Regions from separate parts of the Streptomyces sp. NPDC050674 genome, predicted to be linked through region 3. Evidence: riboswitches for the same ligand, from Rfam matches in the RefSeq annotation. Region 3 holds a riboswitch; each other region holds the start of a gene.

The links. A riboswitch is a leader RNA that binds a small molecule or an ion and turns the genes downstream of it on or off. The one in region 3 is predicted to bind cyclic di-AMP.
Positions count from the first base shown of each region.
Region 1: another riboswitch for cyclic di-AMP. It lies ahead of AB0I06_RS25800 (M23 family metallopeptidase); the one in region 3 lies ahead of AB0I06_RS28760 (M23 family metallopeptidase).
Region 2: another riboswitch for cyclic di-AMP. It lies ahead of AB0I06_RS24565 (LysM peptidoglycan-binding domain-containing protein); the one in region 3 lies ahead of AB0I06_RS28760 (M23 family metallopeptidase).
Region 4: another riboswitch for cyclic di-AMP. It lies ahead of AB0I06_RS16115 (transglycosylase family protein); the one in region 3 lies ahead of AB0I06_RS28760 (M23 family metallopeptidase).

Region 1 is NZ_JBFAIG010000017.1:19,239-27,051, reverse strand. Features, by position in the region: gene ribA (GTP cyclohydrolase II) at 1-475, opposite strand, end outside; gene AB0I06_RS25820 (MarR family transcriptional regulator) at 665-1,180, opposite strand; gene AB0I06_RS25815 (dihydrofolate reductase family protein) at 1,260-2,390, shown strand; gene AB0I06_RS25810 (alginate lyase family protein) at 2,487-3,719, shown strand; tRNA gene AB0I06_RS25805 (tRNA-Met) at 3,774-3,847, shown strand; cyclic di-AMP (ydaO/yuaA leader) riboswitch at 4,147-4,303, shown strand; gene AB0I06_RS25800 (M23 family metallopeptidase) at 4,315-5,343, shown strand; gene AB0I06_RS25795 (aldo/keto reductase) at 5,479-6,423, shown strand; gene AB0I06_RS25790 (PrsW family intramembrane metalloprotease) at 6,420-7,766, opposite strand.
Region 2 is NZ_JBFAIG010000015.1:144,255-152,067, forward strand. Features, by position in the region: gene AB0I06_RS24555 (GNAT family N-acetyltransferase) at 1-390, opposite strand, end outside; gene AB0I06_RS24560 (HAD family hydrolase) at 562-1,410, shown strand; gene AB0I06_RS24565 (LysM peptidoglycan-binding domain-containing protein) at 1,374-2,153, opposite strand; cyclic di-AMP (ydaO/yuaA leader) riboswitch at 2,159-2,334, opposite strand; gene AB0I06_RS24570 (polyprenyl synthetase family protein) at 2,838-3,848, shown strand; gene AB0I06_RS24575 (DUF2092 domain-containing protein) at 4,080-5,318, shown strand; partial or broken gene AB0I06_RS24580 (ABC transporter ATP-binding protein) at 5,389-5,918, shown strand; partial or broken gene AB0I06_RS24585 (transposase) at 6,359-7,076, opposite strand; gene AB0I06_RS24590 (hypothetical protein) at 7,174-7,803, opposite strand.
Region 3 is NZ_JBFAIG010000020.1:109,315-117,127, forward strand. Features, by position in the region: gene AB0I06_RS28745 (DNA topoisomerase IV subunit A) at 1-1,954, opposite strand, end outside; gene AB0I06_RS28750 (pitrilysin family protein) at 2,179-3,543, shown strand; gene AB0I06_RS28755 (pitrilysin family protein) at 3,540-4,928, shown strand; cyclic di-AMP (ydaO/yuaA leader) riboswitch at 5,119-5,283, shown strand; gene AB0I06_RS28760 (M23 family metallopeptidase) at 5,296-6,084, shown strand; gene AB0I06_RS28765 (GntR family transcriptional regulator) at 6,273-6,968, shown strand; gene AB0I06_RS28770 (HPr family phosphocarrier protein) at 7,127-7,408, opposite strand; gene AB0I06_RS28775 (GNAT family N-acetyltransferase) at 7,586-7,813, shown strand, end outside.
Region 4 is NZ_JBFAIG010000008.1:230,476-238,288, reverse strand. Features, by position in the region: gene AB0I06_RS16135 (Ppx/GppA phosphatase family protein) at 93-1,034, opposite strand; gene AB0I06_RS16130 (DUF501 domain-containing protein) at 1,031-1,561, opposite strand; gene AB0I06_RS16125 (septum formation initiator family protein) at 1,614-2,090, opposite strand; gene eno (phosphopyruvate hydratase) at 2,193-3,473, opposite strand; gene AB0I06_RS16115 (transglycosylase family protein) at 3,737-4,444, opposite strand; cyclic di-AMP (ydaO/yuaA leader) riboswitch at 4,449-4,615, opposite strand; gene AB0I06_RS16110 (transglycosylase family protein) at 4,844-5,803, opposite strand; gene AB0I06_RS16105 (cytochrome P450) at 5,924-7,222, opposite strand; gene AB0I06_RS16100 (nucleoside triphosphate pyrophosphohydrolase) at 7,269-7,813, opposite strand, start outside.

The DNA.
Region 1 (7,813 bases), on a different contig from region 3:
TGTTGGAGAGCAGGTCCAGCCGGCCGATGCCCAGGGCGCGCAGCATCTGGGCCGCCGCCGTGTAGTCGCGGGCGTCCTCGGGGAGCCCCAGGGCCGCGTTCGCCTCGTAGGTGTCGAGCCCCTGGTCCTGGAGGGCGTACGCGTCCAGCTTGTTGTACAGGCCGATGCCCCGGCCCTCCTGACGGAGGTAGAGGAGCACGCCGCCGCGCTCGGCTATGCGCTCGACCGCCTCGCGCAGCTGCGGACCGCAGTCGCAGCGGGCGGAGCCGAACACGTCCCCGGTCAGGCACTCGGAGTGCAGCCGCACCAGCGGGACCGGCCCGGGCTCGCCCAGGACGACGGCCACGTGCTCCCGGCCGTCGACCAGCCCGTGGAAGGTGACGAGCTCGGCGTCGGCCTCGTAGCCGTCGTGGAAGCGCAGCGGGACCCGGACGCGGGAGCGGGGGGTGGCGACGACGGCGGGGGTGTCGGGCATGCGGGGCCTCCGGGTTCCGTTTCCTGTTCGGCTGCACAGCCGTAGTGCTTCAGTTTTGAAGCAGATGTACGTTCGGAACCCTACTCGTGCTTGAAATTTGAAGCAATGAGTGCGGCCTCGTGTGGCGGGGGTCACTCCAGCGTCACCCGCCCCCCGCCCGGCGCCCCCCGGGCCATGTCTCCCGCCGCGTCATGAACAGGCCGGTGACGACCTCCGCCGCCACGGCACCTCGTCGGCCGCCGCCCGTGTGCCGTCCTCCTGGAGGCCCCGCGCGATCGCCGCGGAGATCTCCTCCAACTGCCCCACCTGCTCCTCGCTGAGCCGGTCGAACAGGGAGGTCCGCACGGTCTCGACGTGCCCGGGCGCCGCGCGCTCCAGCACCGCGAACCCCTCGTCGGTCAGCGCGGCGACGCTGCCCCGCTTGTCGTACCGGCAGGCCTCGCGCCGCAGCATGCCGTCCTTCTCCAGCCGCGTCACCGCGTACGTCAGCCGGCTGCGCGTGATCTTCAGCCGCTCGGCGAGATCGGTCATGCGCAGCCGGCGCTCCGGGGACTCCGACAGGACCGACAGGATGGAGTAGTACAGGTGCGGCATGCCGGCGTCCTGCTGGAGCTGCCGGTCGATCGCGTCCTCCAGGAGCAGCGAAGCGGCGATGTAGGCGCGCCAGGCGCGCTGCTCCTTCGGCGTGAGCCAGCGAGTCGTCATGCCGCCAGTGTAGGTTTGTTTCAAACTTGAACCAAGACCCGGTTCCAGTCCCGCCGACCCGACCAGCCGCGGAGCGTCGATGCCTCACCCGTACGTCCTGCTGTCCGCCGCCGTCTCCCTCGACGGCTACCTGGACGACACCGGCCCCGACCGCCTGCTGCTGTCGAGCCCGGCCGACTTCGACCGGGTCGACGAGGTCCGGGCCTTTGTCGACGCGATCCTGATCGGTGCCGGCACCATCCGCGCCGACAACCCGCGGCTCCTGGTGAACTCCGCGGAACGCCGGGCCGCCCGCACGGCCGCCGGACAGCCGGAGTACCCCCTGAAGGTCACCGTCAGCGGCTCGGGCGACCTCGACCCGGACGCCCGCTTCTGGCACACCGGCGGCGAGAAGGTCCTCTACACCACCGACCGGGGCGCCGAGCGCGCCCGTGCCCTCGGTCTCGCCACCGACGTGGTCCCGCTCGGCGCCGACCTCGACTGGCGGCGGCTCCTGACGCACCTGCACGACGTCCGGGGCGTGCGGCGGCTCATGGTCGAGGGCGGCGGCCTGATCCACACCCAGCTCCTCACCCAGGGCCTGGCCGACGAACTCCAGCTGGTCCTCGCCCCGCTCTTCGTGGGCGACCCCCGGGCGCCCCGCCTCTTCGGCCCGGGCGGCTACCAGGGCGGCCGGCTCCGGCTGCTGGAGACACGGCGGATCGAGGACGTCGTCCTGATGCGCTACGAACCGACCGCCCCGGGCACCGGCGCCCTGCCCACCGCCGCCGACCACCACTGGCTGGCCCTCGCCTGCGACCTGGCCGAGCACTGCCCGCCGTCGGACACCGCGTTCAGCGTGGGCGCGGTCGTGGTCGCCGCCGACGGCACGGAACTGGCCCGCGGCCACTCCCGCGAGGCCGGCGACCCGGTCGTGCACGCCGAGGAGGCGGCCCTGGCCAAGCTCGACGCGGCCGACCCTCGCCTGCCCGGCGCGACGGTGTACAGCAGCCTGGAACCCTGCGCCCGCCGCGCCTCCCGGCCCGCGCCCTGCGCCCGGCTGATCCTCGACGCGGGCGTGCGGCGGGTCGTCACCGCCTGGCGCGAGCCGGACACCTTCGTGACGGACGCCGACGGCAGCGGCCTCCTCGCGGCCGCGGGGGTGGAGGTCGTCGTCCTCCCGGAGCACGAGGAGCGGGCCAAGGCCCCGAACCGCCACCTGCCGGGCTGAGGGCGAGCCGATCGGCCCAACAGATCCTGCGTCCGCACCGCCGTCCGGGCCACGCTGCCTCCAAGGACCCGGACGACGAGCGCGGAGGCGGCGGCCATGGGGTCAGCGCGCAGACGAAGGACGGCGGCACTGCTCATGCTGCCGCTGCTCACCGCGCTCGCCCTGCTCGTCCCCTCCTGCCGGCCCGACGGCCCGGGCACCCGTGCCATGGGCCCGGTCCTGCCCTCCGACGCCGCGTTCACCCACCCCGGCGTCCTCGTCGACCGGGCCCAGCTGGACGCCCTGCGCGAGCACGTCACCGCCGGGCGGCAGCCCTGGCGAACGGCGTACCTCGCCCTGCGCGACAGCCCGTACGGCTCGTACCGGCACCGGGCCCGGCCGCACGAGACGGTCGTCTGCCCGGCCGGCGACCTTCAGGGCCGCGGCTGCGCCGCGGAGCGCGAGGACGCCCTGGCCGCCTACGCGCAGGCCCTGCTCTTCGCCGCCACCGGCGATCGGCGGCATGCGGAGAAGGCCAGGCAGCTCATGGACGCCTGGGCGGCCACGCTGCGCCGGCACACCGGGGAGAAGGCCGCGTTGCAGGCCGGCTGGACCGGGTCGGTGTGGGCCCGGGCCGCCGAGATCGTGCGGCACACACCCGGCGGGGGCTGGCCGGCCGCGCGGGTGCGCGGCTTCGAGGACATGCTGCGCACCGCCCACCTCCCCCAAGTCGTCGCCTCCGACCCGGACTTCACCGGATCCTGGGACCTGGTGGCGATCGACGCCGTCATCTCCGTGGCGGTATTCCTCGGCGACCACCGGGTCTTCGGCCATGCCCTGGAGCGCTTCCGGGAGCGCGTGCCCGCCTACCTCTACCTGGAGAAGGACGGCCCCGTGCCGCTCACCGTGCCCGGCTCCGGCGTGGACGGCCCGCAGCGGATGGCCTCGTACTGGTTCGGCCAGACCACGTACCGGGACGGCGTCTCCCAGGAGACCTGCCACAGCTTCCGGCACGTGGGTGCCTCGCTCGCCGCCACCGCCCACATCGCCGAGACGGCCTGGCACCAGGGTGTCGACCTCTACGGCGAGATCGAGGACCGGCTGGCGGCCGCGCTCGCCCTGCACGCCCGCCACGAACTGGACGGGCACGCACCCGAGTGGCTGTGCGGCGGCCGGGTCGAGCGGGGTCTCGGACCCCATCTGGAGGTCGCCCTGCACCATCTGGAGGAACGGCGCGGCCGGCCCGTCCCCGCCGCTCACGAACTGGCCGTCCGGGCCCGGCCCACCGGCACCGACGACCTGTTCACCGCCTGGGAGACCCTCACCCACGCGAGCGCCCCGGACGGCTGAGCGACGGGTGTGCACGAGCTGTCCCGCGGATGGCGTACACTGGAATCACAACGACGCGGGGTGGAGCAGCTCGGTAGCTCGCTGGGCTCATAACCCAGAGGTCGCAGGTTCAAATCCTGTCCCCGCTACTGAAGGCCGAGGGCCGGAATCCGAAAGGGTTCCGGCCCTCGGTGCTTTTCCAGGACGGTCTCACGGAGGCCCTCACGCTCGGTGAGCGAACCACCCCGTTCCGCATCACAACTGACACACCGTCAAAACCCGTCAGTCACTTGCGAGGTGGTCAACTCGCCCGATTTAAGCCGGTCATGGCAGGTAAGTCCGCGTGAAAAAGGTTAATGATCAAGTGGAATCGCTGGAATACCCCTCGTGCGTCTATTAACGTTCGATAACGCAGCGCGGTCGTCCCAGCCGTCACAGAAGGCGGCTCCGTGCGCACGCGCCGAATCCCGAAAGGGAACCGGGGAACCACCACTTGGGGTGAATCGGGCGGATACCACCGTGGAAGCACGGCGGGTATACGCGCGTAGGAGACCTTCCTGCTCCGAACCCGTCAGCTAACCCGGTAGGCGAGAAGGAAGGAAAGGAGCACGCCCACGTGGCGTCCAACCGGCCTGCCCCCGCGGCCCCGTTCGCGCAGAAGCGCGACACCGACACCTTCGGTTACGGCGGTCAGCGCACCGACGAGGGCCCGTTCCAGGAGTGGAACCCCACCGAGGAGTCCATCCGTCCCGTCCGTGGCCGGCACCGCGTCACCAAGCAGCGCGGCGGAGGTCTCGCCCGCAGCTCCACCGTCCTGGGCGTCGGCGTCATAGCCGCCGTGGGCGCCGGCGGCATGGCCAGCGCCCAGACCGGCAAGCCCCCGGTGTCCATCTCCGTGCCGGACCTGCCCTCGGTGGGTTCCCTCATCTCGGACGACGACACCCCCGAGGGTTCCGCAACCCCGCTCAGCAGCCTCGGCACCGCCACGGCGGACCCCGAGGAGAGCACCTCCGGCGCCGGCGAGGCGCTGCGCGCCCGGATCATGGCGCAGGTCGAGCACCAGCAGGAGCAGATCGAGACCAAGGCCGCGCAGGATGCCGCGGCCGCCGCCGAGAAGGCAGCGGCAGAGGCCGTCGCCAAGGCGGAGAAGGAAGCCAAGGCCAAGGCCGCCGAAGCCAAGAAGAAGGCGGAGGAGGAGGCCAGGAAGAAGGCCGAGGCCGAGCGGCTCGCCGCCCTCGCCAAGCAGTACACGCTGCCGACCTCCTCGTACACCATCACCTCCAGCTTCGGCCAGGCAGGCGCCTACTGGTCCTCCGGCTACCACACGGGCCTGGACTTCGCCGCGCCCACGGGCACGCCGATCAAGGCCGTGCACAGCGGCACCATCACCGAGGCCGGCTGGAACGGCTCCTACGGCTACAAGACCGTCCTCACCCTCGATGACGGCACCGAGATCTGGTACGCGCACCAGTCCTCCATCGGCGTCAGCGTCGGCCAGAAGGTCAGCACCGGCGACGTCATCGGCCGCGTGGGCGCCACCGGCAACGTCACCGGCGCGCACCTCCACCTGGAGGTCCACTCCGCCGGATCCGCGAGCGGCATCGACCCCATGGCGTGGCTGCGGGGCAAGGGACTCACCCCCTGAGCGGTCCACACCCGTGGAAACACCGGCGGCCCTGACGACGACCCCCCGACGTCAGGGCCGCCGGTTCTCCGTGTTTACGGGAACTTTGCGTCCGTTGCGGAATCAGGCATTCCTGTACGGGCGTTGACACGGAGCATGACTTCTCTGCGCAAGCTCGGCTCTTCCGACCTCGAGGTCTTCCCCCTCGCCCTCGGCGGCAACGTCTTCGGCTGGACCGCCGACCAGGACCGGTCGTTCGCCGTCCTCGACGCCTACACCGCCGCCGGCGGCAACTTCGTCGACACCGCCGACGTCTACTCGGCGTGGGCCGAGGGCAACCGGGGCGGGGAATCCGAGACCATCCTCGGCCAGTGGCTCGCGGCACGCGGGAACCGCTCCGACGTGATCGTCGCCACGAAGGTCAGCCAGCACCCCGACTTCCAGGGCCTGTCCGCCGCCAACATCAAGGCCGCGGCCGACGCCTCCCTGCGCCGCCTCGGCACCGACCACATCGACCTCTACTACACGCACTTCGACCGGCCCGACGTGCCCGTCGAGGAGATCATCGGCGCCCTCGACGAACTCGTGAAGGCCGGGAAGGTGCGGCACATCGCCGCCTCCAACATCTCCCCCGAGCGGCTGCGGGAGTCCCTGGAGTTCTCCGACCGCGAGGGACTCGCCCGGTACGTGGCCCTCCAGCCCCAGTACAACCTGGTCTCCCGCGACACCTACGAGGGCGCCCTCCAGGACCTGGCCGAGCGGTCCGGCCTCGCGGCCGTTCCGTACTACGCGCTCGCGTCCGGCTTCCTCACCGGCAAGTACCGGCCCGGCACGACGGTCGAGAGCGCCCGGGCGGGCGGTGCCGCCAAACATCTGGAGACCGAGCGGGGGCGCCGGGTGCTCGACGCCCTCGACGAGGTCGCCGGGGCGCACGACGTGCCCGTGGCGACGGTGGCCCTGGCCTGGCTCGCCGCGCAGCCGACCGTGGTGGCGCCGATCGCCTCCGCGCGGACGGTGGAGCAGCTGCCCGCCCTGGTGGGCGTCGGCGAGCTGACGCTCACGGACGCCGAGGTCGCCCGCCTCACGGAGGCGTCTGCCTAAGAGCGGTAGGGGTTGTACGCCGGGTACGGCGCCGCCCGGTAGCCGTACCCCTGCCCGTACACCCCGTGCACGGGCCAGGGCGGCGGCGCCACCGGGACCGGAGGGGCCGTGACCCGTGCCGCGTGGTCCAGCGCGGGGCGGGCCGCCTCCCGGCGCCGCCACAGCTCGCCGAGCAGCTCCTGCTCCCGTACGGCGAAGCCGGCCCCGGCGCGGCCCCGCCGGGCCCGGTGGCGCAGGAACGCCAGCGACGTGGCGTACGCCTCGTACCGCGCCACCTCCCGGGCCGCCGTCTTGCCCGCGTGGCGGCGGGCGTACCGGCGGGCGATCCGCCGGGCCCGCATCGAGCCGAGCGCGTACGGCTCGGCCGGTGTCAGCCACCCGGCCACCGCGTAGGCGGGCAGCTCCGCCCGGACGGTCTTCAGCTCCCGCTGCCGCGTCCAGATCACCAGCCACGTCAGCAGCCCGAAGATGGGCACCATGAACGCCGCGTACACGGCGAAGAACCCGTACTCGCCGAACGCCGACGAGCCGTTCCACATCGCGTGCATGCCCATCGCGAGCAGCAGGCCGCACAGCGGGAAGACCACGCGCCGCAGGCGTCGGCGGTCCGTCGAGAGCGCGCAGATGCCGAAGCCGATGCCGGTGAGGACCGTGAAGAGCGGGTGCGCGAACGGCGACATGATGATGCGCACGAAGAAGGTCGCCGCCGTGACGGAGGCGATGCCGGTGCCGCCGGTGAGCTGGTCGGTGCCGAAGGCCGTGCCCAGGTAGAGGATGTTCTCCGTGAACGCGAAGCCGGTGGCGGTCACACCGGCGACGACGACCCCGTCGACGATGCCGGTGAAGTCGCGGCGCCGGAAGAGGAAGACCAGCAGGACGGCGGCCGCCTTGGCCGACTCCTCGACCACCGGCGCTATCACCGTCGCGCCGAGGGTGTCCGCGCTGGACGGGTCCGCCGTCGCCGTCGCTATCCATCTCGTCGCGAAGCTGTTGGCGACGATCGCTATCAGTGCCGCCGCGCAGGCGCCCCAGGCGAAGCAGAACAGCAGGTTCCGCCAGGGGCCGGGTTCGACGCGGTCCAGCCAGCGGAACGCGGCGAGCAGCAGGGGCACCGGCAGGACGGCCAGTCCCAGCCCGACCAGGAACCCCTCCGTGCCGGTCTCCTCGCGGACCAGGGCGAGGATGACCAGGCCGGATATCGCCAGGAGCGTGCTCAGCGCGCCGTAGCGCACCCAGGCGCGCTGCCACCAGTGGGCGTGCCGCAGGGGGCCGCCCGGGCCGGCGAAGGGAGCGCCGTCGGTGGGACCGCTGGGGTACGACGGATGGGGAGGGCTGGTGGCCACGGCATTGACCCTAACGACGGATGGGAGCTGTCCGCAGGCGGGAGAGG
Region 2 (7,813 bases), on a different contig from region 3:
CTCGGCCGCGTACCGGACGAACAGCCGCTGCTCGGCCTCCAGGTTGTCGAAGGCGAAGCTCGACACCGAGCAGGCCCTCAGCAGTTCACCCGTCTCCAGGTCCAGGCCCGGCCGCAGGATCGCGCCCTGGGCGTCCGAGACGCCGAACCCGATCGCCCGGCCCTGCCCCAACGGGCCCCGCTCATGGGGCAGGAAGCCGGCCGGCTCGAGCCCCTCGTACACCACGGCGACCCGGGCCCCCGGCCTGACCCGGCCGACGGCTTCGGTGAACTCCGGTTCCATGAAGGGGTTGCGCGGTGCTCCGGAGGCCGCGCGCAGCGCACGCCAGCGCTCCTTCTCTTCTTCACCGAGCTCCCCGGCCCCCGCCACGCGAATGCGCCCACTGCTCAACCTGACCCCCCGATCAAGTCCCCCCTGGACACATGGAAGGTACCGCTCTATGCGGCCTCTCGGGTAGGTAGCGGAGCATGTTGTTGCCAACCGGTGCAGAGGCCTTCAACCGGGCAATCGGCGTGCCCTGTGCGATGAAACGAAGGGCCGCGTTGTCCGTATTCTCTGATCATGGCCGCACCCCTCGCATATTCACTCATCGCCACCGATCTGGACGGGACGTTGCTGCGCGGCGACGACACCCTCTCCGAACGGTCCCTCGCCGTGCTCGCGCGGGTGGCGGACGCCGGTGCCCAGCACCTCGTGGTGACGGGCCGGCCGGCGCCGAGAGTGCGGCCGCTGCTGGACGACCTCGGCTGCACGGGGCTCGCGGTGTGCGGGCAGGGCGCGCAGGTGTACGACGCCGGCGCGGACCGGCTGCTGTGGTCCATCACGCTGGACCGGGAGCTGGCCGAGACCGCCCTCGGCAAGATCGAGGCCGAGGTGGGGCAGGTGTACGCGGCGGTCGACCAGGACGGGGTCGACGGGCTCACGCTGATCGAGCCGGGCTATCTCATGCCGCACCCGACCCTGCCCGCGGTGCGGGTCGAACGGCGCGACGACCTGTGGGGCGAGCCGATCAGCAAGGTGCTGCTGCGCCATCCGCACCTGTCGGACGACGCGCTGGCGGCGACGGCCCGCTCGGTGGTGGGTTCCCTGGCGACGGTGACGATGTCGGGGCCCGGCACGGTGGAGCTCCAGCCGTGCGGGATCACCAAGGCGACGGGCCTGGCGCTGGCAGCCGAGCATCTGGGGCTGCGTCCGGCGGACACCATCGCCTTCGGCGACATGCCCAACGACATCCCGATGTTCGACTGGGCCGGCCACGGCGTCGCGATGGCGAACGCCCATCCCGAACTCAAGGCCGTGGCCGACGAGGTCACCCTGTCGAACGAGGACGACGGCATCGCCGTCGTCCTCGAGCGACTGCTGGGCGGGGCGGCTCAGTACGGTCCGTTGACGTTGTCGATCGAGCCGTAGCGGTCGGCCGCGTAGTTGCAGGCCGCGGTGATGTTGGCGACCGGGTCGAACGGGTCGAAGGAGGTGCCGTCCACGTGGTAGGCGGCGAACGTCGGGTCGATGACCTGGAGCAGGCCCTTGGACGGGGTGCCCGCTGCGGCGTTCGAGTCCCAGTTGTTGATCGCCAGCGGGTTGCCGGACGACTCGCGCATGATGTTGCGGTAGATGCCGTCGTAGGACCCGGGGATCCCCTTCTGCGCCATGATGTCCAGCGACTCGCGGATCCAGCCGTCCAGGTTGTTCGCGTAGGTCGTGGCCGACGCCTGGGTGGCCTGCGCGACGCCCGTGGCGGGCTTCGCGGCCGGCTTGGCGGGGGCGGACGACCGGGTGGCCGTCTTCTTCGCGGCGTTCGCCTTGGTGGTCTTCACCGTCAGCTTCAGACCCGGGTGGATCAGCTTCGGGTTGTCGCCGACGGCGGCGCGGTTGTCCTTGTAGAGCCGCTTCCAGCCGCCCCGGACGTCGTACTTGTCCGCGATGCGGGCCAGCGAGTCGCCCTTGACCACGGTGTACGTGAGCGATGTGGCGGGCTGGGCCGCGCGGGGCGCGGACTGTGCGGCGACGGGGGCGCTCTGGGGCTCGGCGGCGCTCGCCTGGGCGGCGCCGAGGAGCGGGAGGGTGAGTGCGGCTCCGCCGGTGCCGACGGCGATGAAGCCGCGGGTCAGCGGGTTGGTTCTGGGGCGACGGTGCTTGCCTCGTCCGGCCATGACGATGTTCCTCTCCGGCGCCTGCGAGGTGAGCTGTCGGGTTCGGGCCGGGAGGTGCCCGGCCGCGTACGGCGCTGTGTGCCGTGCGCGGCTTCACCCCGAGCCGTGCCGCTGTGCGGACCGGCGACTTACCTGGGTCCCCCGCTCCTGCCCTGCGTGAGTGAGTCGGTTCCAGTGGGGAGTCCGGGCGGCGGCAGGATGAGGCGTCCGCCGGACAGGGCGGGAACGTATGCGAGAGCACATGTCCGGAACAAGCGCCTCAGTCACATATCACGTAGTTGACCTTGGTCGGAGGCATTTGGGCCGCTTGATCCTTTGCGGCAGCCAAGGGCTCAACTTGCTTTCCGGAAAAGGGGGTACGGGGCGAGGTGGGAGGAGGGCGGGAAAGCGGAGGCAGTGATTCAACTCACTGATCACGAGTCCGCAGGGCATTTTTCACCAACAGGAATTTGCTTACCCAAAGCGGCAAATGGTGCATAGTTCACTACCCTTGGGTAAGTCGATAAATATCTGTTCTTATGGGTTGATCGAAAACATTGCGGTCGTGATCGGATACCGCCCGGCCTGTAACCCTGGGCGCTGGCGGTGATCGAAACGTGACCGGATACGCTGACTCGAGTGAGGGCAGCGACCTATCGACAAACCGCGTAATCACCGGCAGACACAGCAGACAGGAGACCCCTCGTGACCGACGTCGGGCCGTTCGGGCTGAGCGTGCGGGACCAGGCTCTGGAAGCCGATGTCCAGGCCGGACTGACGGCTGTCGAGGAAGGCTTGCTCGAGGCCACCAAGAGTGAGGTGCCCTTCATCACGGAGGCCGCCCAGCATCTGGTGCGCGCCGGCGGCAAGCGGTTCCGTCCGCTGCTCGTGATGCTGTCCGCCCAGTTCGGCGACCGGCACGCCCCCGGGATCGTGCCCTCGGCCGTCGTCGTGGAGCTGACCCACCTCGCCACGCTGTACCACGACGACGTCATGGACGAGGCCGCCGTGCGCCGCGGCGTCGCGAGCGCGAACACCCGCTGGGGCAACTCCGTCGCCGTCCTCACCGGCGACTTCCTCTTCGCCCGCGCCTCGCACATCCTGGCCGACCTCGGCCCGGAGGCCGTGCGGGTGCAGGCCGAGGCGTTCGAGCGCCTGGTGACCGGCCAGATCCTGGAGACGGCCGGACCGCAGGACGGCCGCGACCCCGTCGAGCACTACCTGGACGTGCTGGGCGGCAAGACCGGCTCGCTGGTCGCCGTCTCGTGCCGGTTCGGCGCGATGATGTCCGGCGCCGACGAGACGGTCGTGCACGTGCTGACCCAGTACGGCGAGCGCCTCGGCGTCGCCTTCCAGCTCGCGGACGACGTCCTGGACATCGCCTCCGACTCCCACGAGTCCGGCAAGACCCCCGGCACCGACCTGCGCGAGGGCATCCCCACCCTGCCGGTGCTGCGGCTGCGCGAGCGGGCCGCCCGGCTCGGGCTCGCCGAGGACGTCGCCCTGTGCGAGCTGCTGGACTCCGACCTCACCGACGACGCACGGCACGCGGAGGCCCTGCGCCTGCTGCGGGCCCACCCGGCGCTGGAGCAGGCCCGGCGGGACACCGTCCGTTACGCCCAGGACGCCCGCGCGGCGCTGGCCCCGCTGCGGGACTGCGCCGCGAAGACGGCGCTCCTGGAGCTGTGCGACGCCGTGGTGCACCGGGCCGGCTGACACCTCCTCCCCGTACGACCCCTACGGGTCGGGGGAGAAGCCCGGCCTCCGTGTCATACCCCAGCAGTACACGGAGTTGAGCCCGGGGTCTGACGTATCTCCCTGGCCGATTTGGTCAGATGGTGACCACGGAAAGCACCACTCCTCACCTGTTCGGGTGAGAATGGCGGCTCAGGGACGAGTGCGTGCACGACACGGACAGCCGCCGCCGACCACGGAGGTAGGGCACACATGGCACCGTACGCATCCGACGACAGCACGACCGCCGGGGAGGCCGACGAGCAGCGCTCCGGGCGGCGCACCGCCGCGCGGTACATCGTCCCGGTCACGGTGATCGGGGTGGCCGCCGCGACGATCGGCCTGGTCCCCGCGCTCGCCGACTCCGGTGACCCCGACCTTCCGAAGATCACCGCCCAGCAGCTCATAGAGAAGATCGCCAAGTCCGACGTCGAGCAGCTGTCCGGCACCGTCAAGATCAGCACCGACCTCGGTCTGCCGAACCTCGGCGGCCTGGAGTCCGGTCTGCTGTCCGGTGCCGCGGGCGGGGGCGAGGACGGCTCGTCGGCCGACCCGACGGCCAAGCTCACCGAACTGGCCTACGGCACGCACACCCTGCGCGTCGCCGCCGACGGCCCGGACCGGCAGAAGCTGTCGCTGCTGGAGAACGCCGCCGAGTACAGCCTCATCCACAACGGCAAGGACGTCTGGGGCTACGACAGCAAGTCCAACGAGGTCTACCACGGCACCTCCTCCGAGAGCCGCGAGCGCGGCAAGGACCAGCAGCCGCCGGCCCTGCCGAAGGACTTCGCCGAGGAGGCCCTGAAGGCGGTCGACGACACGACCTCCGTGACCGTGGACGGCACCGCCCAGGTGGCCGGCCGGGACGCCTACAAACTCGTCGTCGAGCCGAAGCAGTCCGGCTCGACGGTCGGCGCGATCACCGTCGCCGTGGACGCCGAGACCGGCATGCCGCTGAAGTTCACGCTCACCCCGGCGAGCGGCGGCGCCGCCGTCGTGGACGCCGGCTTCACGAAGGTCAGCTTCGCCAAGCCGCCCGCCTCGACCTTCGACTTCACCCCGCCCAAGGGTGCGAAGGTCACCGAGGAGAAGGACGCCGAGGCCTCCGGCGAGGCTCACGGCAAGCCCTTCGGCCTCGGTGAGGCGCCCGGGCACGCCCCCAAGGGCGGAAAGGACCTCGACGAGGGTCCCGACGGCATGAAGACCATCGGCGAGGGCTGGAACGCCATCGCCACCTTCGACACCGGCGGCGAGGGCGTGCCCTCCGGCAAGGCCGGCGGCGACCTCGGCGGCTTCATGGACTCGCTCGGCGAGAAGGTGCACGGCACGTTCGGCTCCGGCACGGTCTTCTCGACCCGCCTGGTCAACGCCCTCATCACCGACGACGGCAAGGTCTACGCGGGCCTGGTCACCAAGGACGCGCTCGTGAAGGCGGCCGACGCCGCGAAGTAGGTCCCGCGGGCGCACGGTGCGCCGGGAGGACGAGGAAGCCCTGCGGGACGTCGAGAGAACGGGGAAGCCGATGGGCGAACCGTCCGCCAGGCAACCGGAGAAGCGGGGTGCGGCGCGGGCCGGTACCGGGGAACCGGTCATCGCCACCCGCGCGCTCACCAAGCGCTACCGCGGCGGACAGCTCGCCGTCGACGGTCTCGACCTGACCGTCCCGGCGGGCAGCGTCTTCGGCTTCCTCGGGCCCAACGGCTCCGGCAAGACCACCACCATCCGCATGCTGATGGGCCTCATCGAGCCCACCTCCGGCACGGCGCGGGTGCTCGGGCAGCCCATGCCCCGGGCCACCCGCGCCGTGCTGCCGCGGGTCGGCGCCCTCATCGAGGGCCCGGCCCTCTACGGCTTCCTCTCCGGCCGTGACAATCTGATCCGCTACGACAGCGCCGACCCGGCCACCGACCCGCGCACCCGGCGGGCCCGGGTCGCCGCCGCCCTGGACCGGGTGGGCCTGGCGGCGGCCGGGTCCAAGAAGGCCAAGGCGTACTCGCTCGGCATGAAGCAGCGTCTGGGTCTCGCGGCGGCGCTGCTCAGCCGCGCAGGTTGTTCGGGCAGGATGCCCGCGGCACGCGCATCACCGTGCCCGTCATGTGGCAGTCCCTCTTCACGAGCGTCAGCGACAAGCCCGTTCGATACGTGCGCCTGCCCTTCCGCGGCGTAACAGCTTGGTGGCTCGACCGCTGGTGACTGGACTGCTACTCGTCATGGGAAGTGGCAGGGGCTCTTTCTCGCTCGATCAATTCTTGGACGGAGAAGCACGGCGCAGAGACGAAACCATGCCGCTGCTGGGTTCGAACGTGGATCACCGCCAAGCGACAGCAGCGCGAGAGTCTCAGCGCCGAGAAGTGCAGCAGCCACTAGCAAGTAGAGCCACACAACTCGGTGCCTGACTGGCGCTTCCTCCTTATACAGGGACTCCAAGTTGCCAGCGACGGCAGCCGTCACCTCGGCCAGCAGTTCCGGAGTCCGGAGCCCCTCCCGCTTGCCTATCCGGCGAGAGCAAGGTTGTGCATCCGGGCGATGCCGAGCATGGCGTGGTGGACGCCGTCCCCCTTGAGGCGGCAGTCGCGGAGGATCTTCCAGGTCTTCATACGGGCGAAGACGTGCTCAACCCGGGCCCGGACCTGCTTGTGTGACCGATCATGTTCCTCTTTCCACTCCGGCAGTTCGGTCTGGCCGCGCTCGCGGCGGTGCGGGATGACGAGTCCGGTTCCTGGGTAGCCGCCGTCGGCGATCGTCATGGTCTTGCCTACGGCGGCCTTGGCGCCGGACTCATCCCACGCCTTGCAGTCGTTTCGGTTCCCGGCCAGCGGCCGGCGACCACGACGACCAGCCGAGTGTGTCGGCGTCGATGACGACCTGATGGTTGGTGGAGTACCGGTAGTTCTTCGACCGCTCCGCGATGGTGTGGTCACGCGTGGGGACCAGCGTGCCGTCCACGACGAGCACGACGTCCTTCGCGAACCGCTTGCGGGGCCTGAGAGCGAACATCGGCCCGAGGTGGTCGATGATGCGGTCCGCGGCCGACTTCGAGACCCCGAACAGCGGGGCGAGCTGTCACATGGTCAGGTTGGTGCGCCATCAGGCCACGACGAGCAGGGCCCGGTCTTCCAGCGGAAGGCACCAGGGCCGGCCCTTACGGACCGCGTCCGCACCCTCGCGCCGCAGACCCGTCACCAGCTTCCCGAAGGCACGAGGACTCAGCCCGGAGAACGGGGCTGTCTAGGAAGACTCCGACGCCGTGATCACACCAGCCATATCGAGATCGTTCCACGGGTGTGATCAACGGTTCGGCCGCCTGTCAGCTGCCGCTCAGCGGAGATGCCCACGTGGGGTCGTGTCGGGATCTCCTTGTGAGGTGGGCCAGCAGATGCTCCGCCGTGATGGACGCAGTGTCTTGCGGCGCGCCGACCACGGTCAGGGCGGCGACAAGCCTTGCGGATGCTGTTTCCGGCATGTCCGGGTCGGTGAGGAGGGGAAGCAGTAGCAGTAGCAGGAGGCGGGTGACTGTGTCCTGGACGCCTTCGGCCGCCAGGGCTGGGTTGTCGGCGATCCGGATCAGTTCGAGCCACGTCAGCCCCGTGCCCGAGAAGTCGCCGTCCCAGCTGGCGATCTGCTCGACGTAGCTTCTGCCTGGATGGGTGAGGAGGTAGTCGGTGCCGTAGTCGCCGTCCAGGTTGCGGTAGATCACCACGGCTCCGGGGCCGTCTTCCACCGGCACCCTGAACACTGGCCAGCGTTCAGGATCGAAGAGGACCTCGGACAGGGCGTCGGCATCGGCGCCGTCCTCGCCGAACCACTCCGGAACCGGGCGCTCGGCACACCCCCCGTCGCTACACATCGCCATGAGGTAGTTCGACCAGAAGCCCGGGTGGACCAGAAGTGACTCACCCGGCACCAGCGGGCCGACGTCGTATCCCTTGATCAGCACCTCTCGATCC
Region 3 (7,813 bases):
GGGTGATCACCTCGAGCTCTTCCTTGTTGGCCGGATAGTCGGGCACCACGCGCTTGACGACGCCCTGCGCCGTGCCGAGCGCCAGCCCCGGCGAGGACTCGTCGAGCGTGGTCAGGCAGACCACCGTCTCGTCGTCCTCCAGGGAGACGAACTCCGCCAGCGGGGCGCCTCCCGCCAGGTTCGGCGCCGACAGCGACTCCGGGAGCTGGGGCAGGTCGACCACGTTCACCCGCAGCAGCCGGCCTGCGGAGGTGACCACGCCCACCTCGCCGCGGGCGGTGGCCGGGACCGCCGAGACGATCACGTCGTGCTTCACGCGCTTGGCACCCGCGTCCTCCGCGAAGGGCTCGCCGTTCGCCGTACGGGCCAGCAGACCCGTGGAGGACAGCAGCACCCGGCACGGGTCGTCGGCCACCTGGAGCGGCACGGCCGCGACCGGGGCGCCGCCCGACTCCAGCAGGACCGTACGCCGGTCGGTGCCGAACTTCTTGGCGACATGGGCCAGTTCGGAGGAGACCAGCTTGCGCAGCTCCGTGTCCGAGTCGAGGATCCGGGTCAGCTCCTCGATCTCCGCGTTGAGCCGGTCCTTCTCCGACTCCAGCTCGATGCGGTCGTACTTGGTGAGGCGGCGCAGCGGCGTGTCGAGGATGTACTGCGTCTGCACCTCGCTCAGCGAGAACTGCTCCATCAGGCGCTGCTTGGCCTGCGCGGAGTTCTCGCTGGAGCGGATCAGGCGGATGACCTCGTCGATGTCCAGCAGGGCCGTCAGCAGACCCTCGACCAGGTGCAGCCGGTCGCGCTTCTTGCCGCGGCGGAACTCCGAACGCCGCCGCACCACGTTGAAGCGGTGGTCGAGGTAGACCTCCAGGAGCTCCTTCAGCCCCAGCGTGAGCGGCTGCCCGTCGACCAGCGCGACGTTGTTGATGCCGAAGGACTCCTCCATCGGCGTCAGCTTGTAGAGCTGCTCCAGCACCGCCTCGGGCACGAAGCCGTTCTTGATCTCGATGACCAGGCGCAGGCCGTGCTCGCGGTCGGTGAGGTCCTTGACGTCGGCGATGCCCTGGAGCTTCTTGGAGCCGACCAGGTCCTTGATCTTGGCGATGACCTTCTCGGGGCCGACCGTGAAGGGCAGCTCCGTGACGACGAGGCCCTTGCGGCGGGCCGTCACGGGCTCCACCGACACCGTCGCCCGGATCTTGAACGTGCCCCGGCCGGACTCGTAGGCGTCCCGGATGCCGGTCAGGCCGACGATGCGGCCGCCCGTGGGCAGGTCGGGGCCCGGGACGTGCTTCATCAGGGCGTCGAGATCCGCGTTCGGGTACCTGATCAGATGCCGGGCGGCGGCGATGACCTCGCGCAGGTTGTGCGGCGGCATGTTCGTGGCCATGCCGACCGCGATGCCCGAGGCGCCGTTGACCAGGAGGTTCGGGAAGGCGGCGGGCAGGGCCACCGGTTCCTGCTCCTGGCCGTCGTAGTTGGGGTTGAAGTCGACGGTGTCCTCGTCGATCGACTCCGTCATCAGGCTCGTCGCCTCGGCCATCCGGCACTCGGTGTACCGCATGGCGGCCGGCGGGTCGTCGTTGCCCAGCGAGCCGAAGTTGCCGTGGCCGTCGACCAGGGGAACCCGCATCGAGAAGGGCTGGGCCATGCGCACGAGGGCGTCGTAGATCGACGCGTCGCCGTGCGGGTGCAGCTTGCCCATCACCTCGCCGACGACGCGGGCGCACTTGACGTATCCGCGCTCGGGGCGCAGGCCCATCTCGTTCATCTGGTAGACGATGCGCCGGTGCACCGGCTTGAGGCCGTCGCGGGCGTCCGGCAGGGCGCGGGAGTAGATGACCGAGTACGCGTACTCGAGGAAGGAGCCCTGCATCTCGTCGACGACGTCGATGTCGAGGATCCGCTCCTCGTACGAGTCGTCGGGCGGCGGGGTCTTCGTGCTGCGGCGGGCCATCGCTGCCGGCTCCTTGCTGCTGCGATCCAGATCTGACGCGGACCATTGTGGACCGCCGCACTGACAAGCGGGACCAGGGCCCGGGGCAAGCGGCGCCTGCGCACGCGGACCGAGGTCGTCCCCGGGAACTTCACCAGGGCTTCGCGCGCTTGCATACAGTGGCAGGACCGGCAGGAATCCGCGGTCTGAACAACCGCTCAGCGAGCGAAGGGACGTACATGCCCATGGGTCACACGGCCACAGCCCAGGCAGGCTCCGGGGGCCTGACAGCGACCGAGCACCGCCTGGCCAACGGCCTGCGCGTGGTGCTCTCTGAGGACCACCTGACCCCGGTCGCGGCGGTGTGCCTCTGGTACGACGTCGGCTCACGCCACGAAGTCAAGGGGCGTACCGGCCTGGCTCACCTTTTCGAGCACTTGATGTTCCAGGGATCCGCCCAGGTCAAGGGCAACGGCCACTTCGAGCTGGTCCAGGGCGCGGGCGGTTCGCTGAACGGCACGACCAGCTTCGAGCGGACCAACTACTTCGAGACCATGCCCGCCCACCAGCTGGAGCTCGCCCTCTGGCTGGAGGCCGACCGGATGGGCTCCCTGCTGACCGCGCTCGACGACGAGTCGATGGAGAACCAGCGGGACGTCGTCAAGAACGAGCGCCGCCAGCGCTATGACAACGTCCCCTACGGCACGGCCTTCGAGAAGCTGACCGCCCTCGCCTATCCGGAGGGCCACCCCTACCACCACACCCCGATCGGCTCGATGGCCGACCTGGACGCGGCGACGCTGGAGGACGCGCGCGCGTTCTTCCGCACGTACTACGCGCCGAACAACGCCGTGCTGTCCGTGGTCGGCGACATCGACCCGGAGCAGACGCTGGCCTGGGTCGAGAAGTACTTCGGCTCCATCCCCGGCCACGACGGCAAGCCCGCCCCGCGCGACGGCTCGCTGCCGGAGATCATCGGCGAGCAGCTGCGCGAGGTCGTCGAGGAGGACGTCCCCGCGCGTGCGCTGATGGCCGCCTACCGGCTGCCGCACGACGGCACGCGCGAATGCGACGCGGCCGACCTGGCCCTCACCGTCCTCGGCGGCGGCGAGTCCTCCCGCCTCTACAACCGCCTGGTGCGGCGCGACCGTACGGCCGTGGCGGCCGGATTCGGCCTGCTGCGGCTCGCCGGGGCGCCCTCCCTGGGGTGGCTGGACGTGAAGACGTCCGGTGACGTGGAGGTCCCGGTCATCGAGAGCGCCATCGACGAGGAGCTCGCCCGGTTCGCCGAGGAGGGCCCCACGGCCGAGGAGATGGAGCGCGCCCAGGCCCAGTTGGAGCGCGAGTGGCTGGACCGCCTCGGCACGGTCGCGGGCCGCGCCGACGAACTGTGCCGGTACACCGTGCTGTTCGGCGACCCGCAGCTCGCCCTGACCGCCGTCAACCGCGTCCTGGAGATCACGGCGGAGGAGGTCCAGGAGGCCGCCAAGGCCCGCCTGCGCCCCGACAACCGCGCGGTGCTCGTCTACGAGCCCGTCGCCGACGAGACCGACGAGACCGACGACACCGCAGCCGCGGCCGGCGACGAGAACGAGGAGGCGGCCAAGTGACCGAGCTCGCCACGATGGACTTCCACCCCCGGCCGCAGGCGGGCGAGGCGCGCCCCTGGGCCTTCCCGGCCCCCGAGCGCGGCACGCTCGGCAACGGCCTGACGGTGCTGCGCTGCCACCGCCCCGGTCAGCAGGTCGTCGCGGTGGAGGTGCTGCTGGACGCCCCCCTGGACGCCGAGCCGGCCGGCCTCGACGGTGTGGCCACGATCATGGCCCGGGCCTTCTCCGAGGGCACCGACAAGCACTCCGCCGAGGACTTCGCCGCCGAGCTGGAGCGCGCCGGAGCCACCCTCGACGCCCACGCCGACCACCCGGGCGTCCGGCTCAGCCTGGAGGTGCCCGCCTCCCGGCTCGCCAAGGGACTGAACCTGATCGCCGACGCCCTGAGGGCGCCCGCGTTCGCCGACAGCGAGGTCGAGCGGCTGGTCCGCAACCGCCTCGACGAGATCCCGCACGAGCTGGCCAACCCCTCCCGCCGCGCCGCCAAGGAGCTCTCCAGGGAGCTGTTCCCGGCGGGCTCGCGCATGTCGCGGCCCCGGCAGGGCACCGAGGAGACGGTCGCGACGATCGACTCCGCGGCCGTGCGCGGCTTCTACGAGAAGCACGTCCGCCCCGCCACGGCCACCGTGGTGGTCGTCGGCGACCTGACCGGCATCGACCTCGACGCCCTGCTCGGGGAGACCCTGGGCGCCTGGACGGGCTCCTCGGCCGAGCCGCGCCCGGTGCCGCCGGTGACCGCCGACGACACCGGCCGGGTCGTCATCGTGGACCGCCCGGGCGCCGTCCAGACGCAGTTGCTGATCGGCCGTGTCGGCCCGGACCGGCACGACCGCGTGTGGCCCGCGCAGGTGCTCGGCACGTACTGCCTGGGCGGCACCCTCACCTCCCGCCTGGACCGCGTCCTGCGCGAGGAGAAGGGCTACACCTACGGCGTGCGGGCGTTCGGCCAGGTCCTCAGGTCCGCGCCGGACGGCACCGGTGCCGCGATGCTCGCCATCAGCGGTTCCGTGGACACGCCCAACACCGGCCCCGCCCTGGAGGACCTCTGGACGGTGCTGCGCACCCTCTCCGCCGAGGGGCTGACCGACGCCGAGCGGGACGTCGCCGTGCAGAACCTGGTCGGCGTGGCGCCGCTGAAGTACGAGACGGCGGCGGCCGTCGCGAGCACGCTGGCCGACCAGGTCGAGCAGCACCTGCCCGACGACTACCAGGCCACCCTGTACCGGCAGCTCGCGGCCACCGGCACCGTGGAGGCCACCGCGGCGGCCGTGAGCGCCTTCCCGGTGGACCGTCTGGTGACCGTTCTCGTCGGTGACGCGGCGCAGATCAAGGCACCCGTCGAGGCCCTCGGCATCGGCGAAGTCACCGTCGTCGCCGCCGAGTAGCGGCACGCGCTCAGGGGCCCTGGTCGTCTTCGAAGGCACCAGGGCCCCTTTATGCCCGAATTGATACGGAGGTTGCCTGTCTGCCCTGTGGGATGCGCTACAAAAGCCGGGATTCATTTGGGAATTGAAAGTGACGCCGCTTAGCGTCATCCGGGCTGTTCGTCAGGCAGTGCGCCGCACCCGCGGCACCGGACAGTCATCGCCGAGTCCCCGTACGGCGCGAGCCAGGGGAGCCGGGGACCCATCGCAGTCCCTGGGGTGAATCGGACGCCCGCGCCCGTGGCGAGGGAGTCCGTAGGAGACCTTCCTGCTCCGAACCCGTCAGCTAACCCGGTAGGCGAGAGGGAAGGAAAGGACCAGCCACTTCATGGCGTTCACTCGCGCCACCGGCAAGCACCGTCGTCCCAGCAGGATCCAGCGCGGCACCGCCCGCGCGGCGGGCGTCGCGGCCCTCGCCACCACCGGCGTGATCGGCACCGTGGCGGCCCCCGCTGCCTTCGCCGCCGAGCCCACCGCCGAGCAGACGGGTCTCACCCCGGTCGTCACCATGGGCGACACCGTGGCCCAGCAGATCGACGCCCAGGCCATCGCGCAGCAGCAGGCCGCCGACGAGGCCGCCGCCAAGCAGAAGGCCGAGGAGGCCGCCCGCAAGCGTGCCGCCGAGGCCGCCCAGGAGGCCAAGGAAGCCGCCGAGAAGGCCCGCGAGGCCAAGGAGCGCGCCGCCCGCGAGGCCGAGCGCAAGCGCCTCAACGCCTTCGTGGCCCCGATCTCCGGCTCGTACGTCTCCACCGGCTACAAGGCGAGCAGCGGCCTGTGGTCCTCCGGCAGCCACACCGGCGTCGACTTCCACGCCGCCACCGGCACCTCCGTCCACGCGGTCGGCGCGGGCACCGTCGTCGAGGCCGGCTGGGGCGGCTCCTACGGCAACCAGATCGTGATCAAGATGCACGACGGGACGTACACGCAGTACGGCCACCTGTCCTCCATCGGCGTCTCGGTCGGCCAGCAGGTCACCCCGGGCCAGCAGATCGGCCTGTCCGGCGCGACCGGCAACGTCACCGGTCCGCACCTGCACTTCGAGGCCCGCACGAGCCCCGAGTACGGCTCGGACATCGACCCGGTCGCCTACCTGCGCTCGCACGGCGTGAACGTCTGACCGGCACCTCGTCGCTCTCCCCGAAGCCCCGGCTCCCCGAGCCGGGGCTTTCGGCGTTCACGGCGGCGGAGTGTCCAAAAAATATTCATGGATTCCCGCTTGCCGTCGGAAATTCCGGCTCATTGCAATAGAGTCACGGAACACGCGCCGCTCGCCGGCGTTTCACGGGGATTAAGCGGAGGTCGGTCATGCGTATTCCCGCGCACTCGGTGTGCACGGCCATCCGGGACGACATCGTCGCCGGTGTCCACGCGCGCGGCAGCCGGCTCACCGAAGAACTCCTCGCGCGCCGCTACGGCGTCTCGCGGGTCCCCGTGCGGGAGGCGCTGCGCACCCTGGAGGCCGAGGGCTTCGTGGTGACCCGGCGGCACGCGGGCGCGTGCGTGGCCGAACCCACCGAGCAGGAGGCCGCCGACCTGCTGGAGATGCGGCTGCTGCTGGAGCCGCTCGGCGCCGCACGGGCCGCCCAGCGCCGCACCGAGGGGCATCTGAAGGTCCTGCGGGGGCTGGTCAGGCTGGGCCAGGAGCGGGCCCGCCGGGGCAACAGCGACGACCTGCGTTCCTTGGGCGGCTGGTTCCACGAGACGCTCGCCCAGGCCTCCGGGAGTCCCGCGCTGACCTCGATGCTCACCCAGCTCCGCCACAAGATCGCCTGGATGTACGCCGTGGACGCGCCGCTGAGTCCGGTGGAGTCCTGGGCGGAGCACGGCGCGATCGTGGACGCGGTGGCGCGCGGCGACGGCGAGCGCGCGCGGGCGGTCACGGCGCTGCACACCGAGCGCGCGGCGGGCGCGCACCGCTTGCGCTCCGGCTCCGCCGGGGAAGGCGCCGAGCGTGTGAGGAACTCGCAACATCCCGTAAACACGGCGAGCCTGCGGCATTAACACGGCAGCCGTATACAAAGAGAGCAGTCAATTTCCGGGGGTCTCTTTCAGCTGCCCGGATTCCTGAATTCGTTCCCCATTCCGGCGGCAAATGGCGAAGGGCCCGCCCGGTGAATTCGGACGAGCCCTTCGCTGTACGCCCGATCGGGCGCTCGGGATCAGACGGTCTCGGGCAGTTCCTCGAGACCCTCGGAGACCAGCTTCGCGAGCCGGTCCAGGGCGGCGTCCGCGCCCTCGGCGTCGGAGGCGAGGACGATCTCCTCGCCACCCTGTGCGCCGAGGCCGAGGACGGCCAGCATGGAGGCCGCGTTGACGGGCTTGCCGTCGGCCTTGGCGATCGTCACCGGGACGCCTGCGGCCGTGGCGGCTCGGACGAAGATGGAGGCGGGACGGGCGTGGAGACCCTCGGCCCAGCCGACGTTGACGCGGCGCTCAGCCATGTGTTGCTGCCCTTCGCTTTTCAGGGTTGTCTAGACCAGTTTCCCATACCGTGAAGCCGTACCGGGAGCGGTCCTCGGACCGCCCCGGGGTGCCGTCGGATCGCGGCCTCGACCCGACTGACGCCCTCCACAGACTGCCTCGCGCCGCTGTCGGACGCTAGCCGTACTCTGGGGCCCATGCAGACCTCGCCGGACCGGCACGAGTATCCCGCCCACTGGGAAGCCGACGTGGTGCTGCGCGACGGGGGCACCGCGCGCATCCGGCCCATCACCGTTGATGACGCCGATCGCCTGGTCAGCTTCTACGAGCAGGTCTCCGACGAGTCGAAGTACTACCGCTTCTTCGCGCCGTACCCTCGCCTGTCCGCCAAGGACGTCCACCGCTTCACGCACCACGACTTTGTG
Region 4 (7,813 bases), on a different contig from region 3:
CTTCACGAACTTTTCCGACGGGCTGTCGCCGGGGGGTCGCCGCGACCCCCCGGGAGGCGCTCATTCGTGATCCATGCCTGCTCAGAAGCGGGCTAGGCGATCGACCACGCGATGCCGTCGAGGATGTCGTGCTCGCTGACGACGACCTCGCGGGCGCCGATCCGCTCCATGATCGACAGCAGCACCAGGGCGCCCGCCCCGATCACGTCGACCCGGCCCGGGTGCATGGAGGGCACCGCCGCGCGCTCGGCGTGGGTGGAGCGCAGCAGCCACTCGGTGATCTCGCGGACCCGGTCGTAGGAGACCCGGGAGTGGTGGATGGCCTGCGAGTCGTACGCGGGCAGCTCCTGCGCGATCGCCGACACGGTCGTCACGGAGCCGGCCAGGCCGACCAGCGTGCGGGCCTCGCGCAGCGGAACCGTCTGCTCGGCCAGGTCGAGCGCGGCCTCGATGTCGGCCCGCATCGCCCCGATCCGCTCCTCGGAGGGCGGGTCGCTCACCACGCCGTCCCGGACCAGGTGCCGCTCGGTCATGCGGACGCAGCCGACGTCCACCGAGCGGGCCGCCCGGACCCGGTCGTCGCCCACGACGAACTCGGTCGAGCCGCCGCCGATGTCCACCACCAGGTAGGGCCTGGGCAGGTGGTCGCCCCCGGCCAGCTCCTTGGTGGCGCCGGTGAAGGAGAACTCGGCTTCCTGGTCCCCGGTGATCACCTCGGGCTCGACGCCCAGGATGTCCAGGACCCCGCGCACGAACTCGTCCCGGTTCTCGGCGTCCCGGGAGGCGGAGGTCGCCACGAACCGCAGCCGCTGCGCCCCGTGTTCCTTGATGATCCCGGCGTACTCGCGGCACGCCGCGAAGGTCCGCCGCAACGCCTCGGGGGCGAGCCGGCCCGTGCGGTCCACGCCCTGCCCGAGCCGGACGATGGTCATCCTGCGGTCCAGGTCGACCAGCTCGCCGGTGGCGGGGTCGGCGTCGGCGACCAGCAGCCGGATGGAGTTCGTACCGCAGTCCACGGCGGCGACACGGGTCACTGGGCGGCCTCCTCGGCGGTCGTCACGCAGGCGCCCTTGCGCCACCACTCCGGCAGCATCGCCAGCGCCTCGTCGCCCAGCGGGTTCACGCCCGGCCCGGCGGCCAGCGAGTGGGCCACCAGGACGTGCAGGCACTTCACCCGGTCCGGCATGCCGCCCGCGCTCGGGAAGTTCTTCAGCTCCTCGATCTCGTCACGGCGCCGGATGTAGTCCTCGTGCGCCGCCCGGTACGCCGCCGCCAGCTCCGGGTCCGACTCCAGCCGCTCGGTCATCTCCTTCATCACGCCGTTGGCCTCCAGCGTGCCGATCGCGGAGTTCGCCTTCGGGCACGTCAGGTAGTACAGCGTCGGGAAGGGCGTGCCGTCGGGCAGGCGGGGGGCCGTCTCCACGACGTCGGGCTGTCCGCACGGGCAGCGGTGCGCGATCGCGCGCAGCCCGCGCGGGGGCCGGCCGAGCTGCTGCTCGAAGGCCTCGACGTCGGCGTCGGTGGGCTCGGTGCGCGGGGTGGTCGGCGGGGGCGTTTCCATGACTGTCTTCAGGCTGTCTTTCTCTGGGTTCAGGGCACTGGCTGGGGCCGGGTCACCGGTCGGAGGCGTCGGCCTTGTCGACCCCGTCCCAGACGTTCGAGTACCAGGGGCGGTCGGCCGCCCCCAGGTCGGTGCGCGACTGCTGCGCCGCGTGCGGGTCGACGACGATGAAACCCGTCTCCCCCGGCATGACGTAGTGCAACCGCTGCCGGATCTGCTGCTCGGCGTACGCGTCGTCCTGCCAGCGCGCCTTCAGGTCGCGCAGCCGTTCGACGCGCTCGCGGGCCTGCCGCTGTTCGCGTCGCAGGTCGTCGATCTCGGCGCGCTGCGAGACGTACTCCCGCATCGGGTAGGCCAGGGCCACGATCAGCGAGCACATCACCAGGGCGAGCAGCGCGGCCCGGCCGGTCAGCCGCGAGCGCCGGGCCTGGCGCTTGGTCTGGGAGCGGTAGACCCGGGCCGCGGTCTGCTCGCCGAGCAACCGGATCCTGGTCGCGGTGGAGAACCGGTCCCGGTCCTTCACGGCCATCTGTCCGCCTCCCGCTCCACCGTCATACGCGCGTACGTCCCCGGACACGGTACGGGACCGAGTACGGGGACGTACGTACGACGCTGCTACTTACGGGCCGGGTCAGCCCTTGAAGCGGGGGAATGCCGAGCGGCCGGCGTACACCGCGGCGTCGTCGAGGATCTCCTCGATGCGCAGCAGCTGGTTGTACTTGGCGACGCGCTCGGAGCGGGCCGGGGCGCCGGTCTTGATCTGGCCGCAGTTGGTGGCGACGGCCAAGTCGGCGATCGTGACGTCCTCGGTCTCGCCGGAGCGGTGGGACATCATGCACTTGAAGCCGTTGCGCTGGGCCAGCTCGACGGCGTCCAGGGTCTCGGTCAGCGAGCCGATCTGGTTGACCTTGACCAGGAGCGCGTTGGCCGCGCCCTCCTCGATGCCGCGGGCCAGGCGCTCGGGGTTGGTGACGAACAGGTCGTCGCCGACGAGCTGGACCTTGTCACCGAGCTTGTCGGTGATGGTCTTCCAGCCCTCCCAGTCGTCCTCGAACAGCGGGTCCTCGATGGACACGAGCGGGTACGCGTCGACGAGCTCCGCGTAGTACTCGGTCATCTCGGCCGCCGAGCGCTCCTTGCCCTCGAAGGTGTAGACGCCGTCCTTGTAGAACTCGGAGGCGGCGACGTCGAGCGCCAGGGCGATCTGCTCGCCGGGGGTGTACCCGGCTTCCTTGATCGCCTCGAGGATGAGGTCGAGGGCCTCGCGGTTGGAGCCGAGGTTCGGAGCGAAGCCGCCCTCGTCGCCGAGGCCGGTGGCCAGGCCCTTGGACTTCAGGACCTTCTTCAGCGTGTGGTAGACCTCGGCGCCCCAGCGCAGGGCCTCGGAGAAGGACTCCGCGCCGATCGGGGCGATCATGAACTCCTGGATGTCCACGTTGGAGTCGGCGTGCGAGCCGCCGTTCAGGATGTTCATCATCGGCACCGGCAGCAGGTGCGCGTTGGGGCCGCCCAGGTAGCGGAACAGCGGCAGGTCGCTGGCCTCGGAGGCGGCGTGGGCCACGGCGAGCGAGACGCCGAGGATGGCGTTGGCGCCGAGGGAGCCCTTGTTGTCGGTGGCGTCCAGGTCGAACATCGCCTGGTCGATCAGGCGCTGCTCGGTGGCGTCGTAGCCGACCAGCTCCGGGCCGATCTGCTCGATGACCGCGAGGACGGCCTTCTCCACACCCTTGCCGAGGTAGCGGTTCGAGTCGCCGTCGCGGAGCTCGATGGCCTCGAATGCGCCCGTGGAGGCGCCGGACGGGACGGCGGCACGACCGGTGCTGCCGTCGTCGAGGCCGACCTCGACCTCGACCGTGGGGTTGCCTCGGGAGTCCAGGATTTCCCGGGCTACGACGACGTCGATGGACGGCACGAGCATCTCCTTCTTGAATGTGACGCGGTGACGCGGGTCGCGTGGACCCGGCGGGGTGCGGGCCGTGGTGGCTCGCGACATGAGCCTAACCGGCTCCGGGCGATCGGCCACCGGGTCGCCCACCCCATGGACAGAACCGAGAGTAAATTGTTTCCGAACGGAACAAAGCCGGTTGCCGAAAAAACCCCGCCCCGGTGCGCACGGGGGATGGCGCACCGGGGCGGGGAGTCCGTGGGCCCCGGGGGGCCCGGAGGGGCCGCTGCCTACTTCAGGTGCAGCTGCTGGCCCGGGTAGATGAGGTTGGCGTCCTCGACGATGTCCTTGTTCAGCTCGAAGAGCTTCTCCCAGCCGCCCTTGACCTTCTTGTCCGCGGCGATCGAGCTGAGGGTGTCGCCCTCGACGACCTTGTACTCGCCGTCGCCCTTCTTGACCTTCTTGCCGGTCGGGGTGGTGACGGTCTTCTTGGCGGCCGGGCGGTCCTCGGAGCGGGAGGCCGGCTGCTGCTCGGTCTTGCGGGTCTCGGTGCTCTGCTGGCTCTGCTGGCTCTGCTGCTGCGTGGAGCTGCCGGAGTCGCTCGAGGAGCCGCCGCCGGTGTAGCCGGCACCCGACAGGCCCTTGCCGCAGACCGGCCAGGCACCCTTGCCCTGGCTCGCCAGGACCTTCTCGGCGACCTGGATCTGCTGGTCCTTGCTGGCCTGGTCGGCGGTCGAGGCGTACTGCGTGCCGCCGTACGCGGCCCAAGTGGAGGCGGAGAACTGCAGACCGCCGTAGTAGCCGTTGCCGGTATTGATGGACCAGTTGCCGCCGGACTCGCACTGGGCGACGGCGTCCCACTCGGAGGCGGTGGCGGCGGAGGCGTTGCCGGCCGCCATCAGCGGGGCGGCGATGGCGACACCGGTGACACCGGCGAGCGCGGCGGCGCGGGTGGCCTTGGACGGACGACGGTGCTTGCCCTTGGCGGAAAACAGCATGAATCGATCCCCTCACCGACGCCTGCGAGGTGAGCTGTCGGGTTCGGGCCGGTTGAGTTGCCCGGCCGCGTCCCTCACGGGACACGGCTTCACCCCAAGCCCTTCCGGCACAACCGGCCGGTCGGGCACCTACCTTGGGTCCCCCGCTCCTGCCTACGGCGCTTGACGCGACGACTGTTCCCGGGCGGCCGCTGGCAGGATTCGGCGTTGCGGCAGCCGGGGCTCGTGGTGACGAGCGATCACGACCGTAGACACGCGATCCGCCGAATTTCAAAGACGATCAGGGCTTCTGAGATCTATCTCTCACCGGCCTTATACGGGACATTCGGCGCGAAACATGACGTGAACTCACCCGGTTTAGGGGTGACTTCGACCGCCGTTTCCGCACTGCCCGGACGGCTACCCCTCGTCCGCTTCGACCCCTGTGGTGAGCTTCTGACCGGGGAGGATGAGGTTCGGGTCGGTACCGACCGTCTGCTCGTTGTCGTCGTAGAGGGAGTGCCATCCACCGTCGACGTCAAGGGAGTCGGCGATGGACCAGAGGCTGTCGCCGACGCCGACGATGTAGGAACCCTGGGAGGCGTCACCGCCGCGCGAGGCGTGGCGGCCCGAGGACGCGCCCTCACGGCCGCTCGCGGACGCGGAGTCCTCCTCGGCGCCGGGGCCGCGGTGACGGCCGGAGCCGGTGCCCGCCGGGGCCGAGGACGCGTCACCCTGAGGCGAGTTGGCGGACTCACCGCCCTCACCGGAGCCGGAGCTGCCGGACTTCTCGCCCCGCTCCTGCTTCTCGTCCCGCTCCTGGGAGGTGGAATCGGACGACTTGTCGGACTTGCTGGTTTCGTCCTTCTCGGTCGACCGTGCGTCGGGCGACGACGACGGGCTCGAGGACGGCTCCGGAGAAGGGGACGCGTCAGGGCCGTCGAGCAGACCGGGTGAGTCCACCTCACCGGATGCCCCGGACGAGCCGGACGTGTCCGACCCCTTGCCCTGCTCGAGGCCCGAGAGCAGTCCGCAGGTGCGCCACGCGCCGACCCCCTGGTCGGCGAGGACTCTCTCGGCCACGGATATCTGCTGGGAGCGACTGGCCAGGTCGGCACTCGCGGCGTAGTCGAGACCGCCGTACTTCTCCCAGTCCTCCTGGGACAACTGCAGGCCGCCGTAATAGCCGTTGCCGCTGTTCTGGCTCCACGCGCCGCCGGTCTCGCAGTCCGCGACCCGGTCCCAGGTCGTGCCGTCGGCCGCGCTGGCGCCGGAGGCCCCGAGGAGGGGGATCGCGATGGCGGAGCCGGTCACTCCGGCCGCCACGAGGAGAGCCGGAGCCTGACGGGGGCGGCGGTGCCGACCGTTCCCGGAGAGCATACGGAGACCTTTCGCGAGACAGCAGTGACCGGCGGCCGGAATCCCGGGCCGCATTGATGGGTGAACGTATCGGCAGACGATCACTTGTCACAAGTTCATGCCGCGCAGATCACGTGAAGATCACAGCTCTGATGTTTCGTCACGTCCGGCCGGTGCGAACTCCACCGGCAGCGTGCGCAGCCCCCGCATGATGAGGCCGCCGCGCCACCGCAGCTCGGCCGGGTCCGCCGCCAGCCGGAGGTCCGGGAGGCGGGTGAGGAGGGTGGCGAGCGCGGTCTGGCCCTCCAGGCGGGCGAGCGGGGCACCGAGGCAGTAGTGGATGCCGTGGCCGTACCCGAGGTGCTGGTTGTCGCGGCGGGCGAGGTCCAGCGCGTCCGGGTCGGCGAACCGCTCCGGGTCCCGGTCCGCGGCGGCCAGGACGACGAGGACGGGATCGCCGGCCTCGACGCGCTGCCCGCCGAGCGTGAGGGGCTGCGTGGCGAAGCGCCAGGTGGCGAGCTCGACCGGGCCGTCGTAGCGCAGCAGTTCCTCGACGCCCGTCTCCAGCAGGCCCGTTTCCCCGGCGGCGAGGGACGCCTGGAGGCGGGCGCGTTCCCCGGGGTGGGTGAGCAGGGCGTAGGTGCCGTTGCCGATCAGGTTCACCGTGGTCTCGAAACCGGCGAACAGCAGGATGAAGGCCATGGCCGCCGCCTCGTTCTCGGTGAGGTGCTCACCGTGGTCCGAGGCGCGGATGAGGCCGGAGATGAGGTCCTCGCCCGGGGTGGGCTCGGCGGGCAGCGCCTCCCGCTTGCGGTGGATGAGGTCGGCGAGGTAGCCGCGCATCTTCTTCACCGAGCGCGCCACGCCGCCCCGGGGACCGCCCTGGTGACGGATCATCATGCCCGCCCAGTCGCGGAAGTCGTCCTGGTCCTCGCGGGGGACGCCGAGCAGGTCGCAGATGGCGTAGATGGGCAGCGGGAAGGCGAAGTCGTGGATGAGGTCGGCGGAGCCCTTGTGCGCGAACCCGTCGATGAGGGTGTCGGTGAGCTCCTGCACCCGTGGCGCGAACTCGGCGACGCGGCGGGGCGTGAACGCCTTGGACACCAGCCGGCGCAGCCGGGTGTGATCCGGCGGGTCGATGTTCAGCAGATGCGTCATCAGCTCCGCCTTGCGCTCGCCGGGGATCCCGGTCTTGCCCTTGGCGTGCGCCGGTTCGTCGTGGTGCGCCGGGTTCTTGGAGAGCCGGTTGTCGGCGAGCGTCTGCTTGGCGTCGGCGTACCGCGTGACCAGCCATGCCTCCACCCCGCTGGGCAGCCGCGTCTTGTGGACGGGGCTGTGCGTGCGGAGCCAGGCGTAGGCGGGGTAGGGGTCGCTCGCGAACTCCCAGGTGAAGAGCTCGGGAGCGGTCGCGGGTGTGCTGGGCGAGGGCTGGTCGGTCACGCGTCGACCGTATCCGGCTCGCCGCCGCTCCCCCGCCCCGGACCGCTCAGCCCTCGGCCTGCCGGATCGCGTCGCGGTAGGCGCGGGCCGCCGCCCTGAGGGCCGCCTCCGGGTCGACGCCCTCCGACTCGGCGCGGACGGCCAGGGCCAGGAGCTCGTAGCCGACGCCCTCGACGGGCGGGAGCGGTATGTCCAGGCCCGCCGTGCGCACGCGGGAGGCCAGCTTGGCCGCGAGGGCGAGGCCGGGCTGGCCGAGGGGAATCCCCTCGGTGATCGAGGTGCGCTGCTTCTCGACCGCCTTGGTGCGCAGCCAGTGCTCCTTGACCTCCTCGGGGGTGGTGGCCGTCGCGTCGCCGAAGACATGCGGATGGCGGTGGATCAGCTTGGCGACGATGCCGCCGGCCACGTCGTCGATGGAGAAGGCCTCCTCCCCGTCCTCCGGGCGGCCCTCCTCGGCGATCCGGGCGTGGAAGACGACCTGGAGGAGGACGTCACCGAGCTCCTCGCGCAGTTCGTCGCGGTCGCCCTCCTCGATCGCCTCGACGAGTTCGTACGCCTCCTCGATGCCGTACTTGGCCAGGCCCTCGTGGG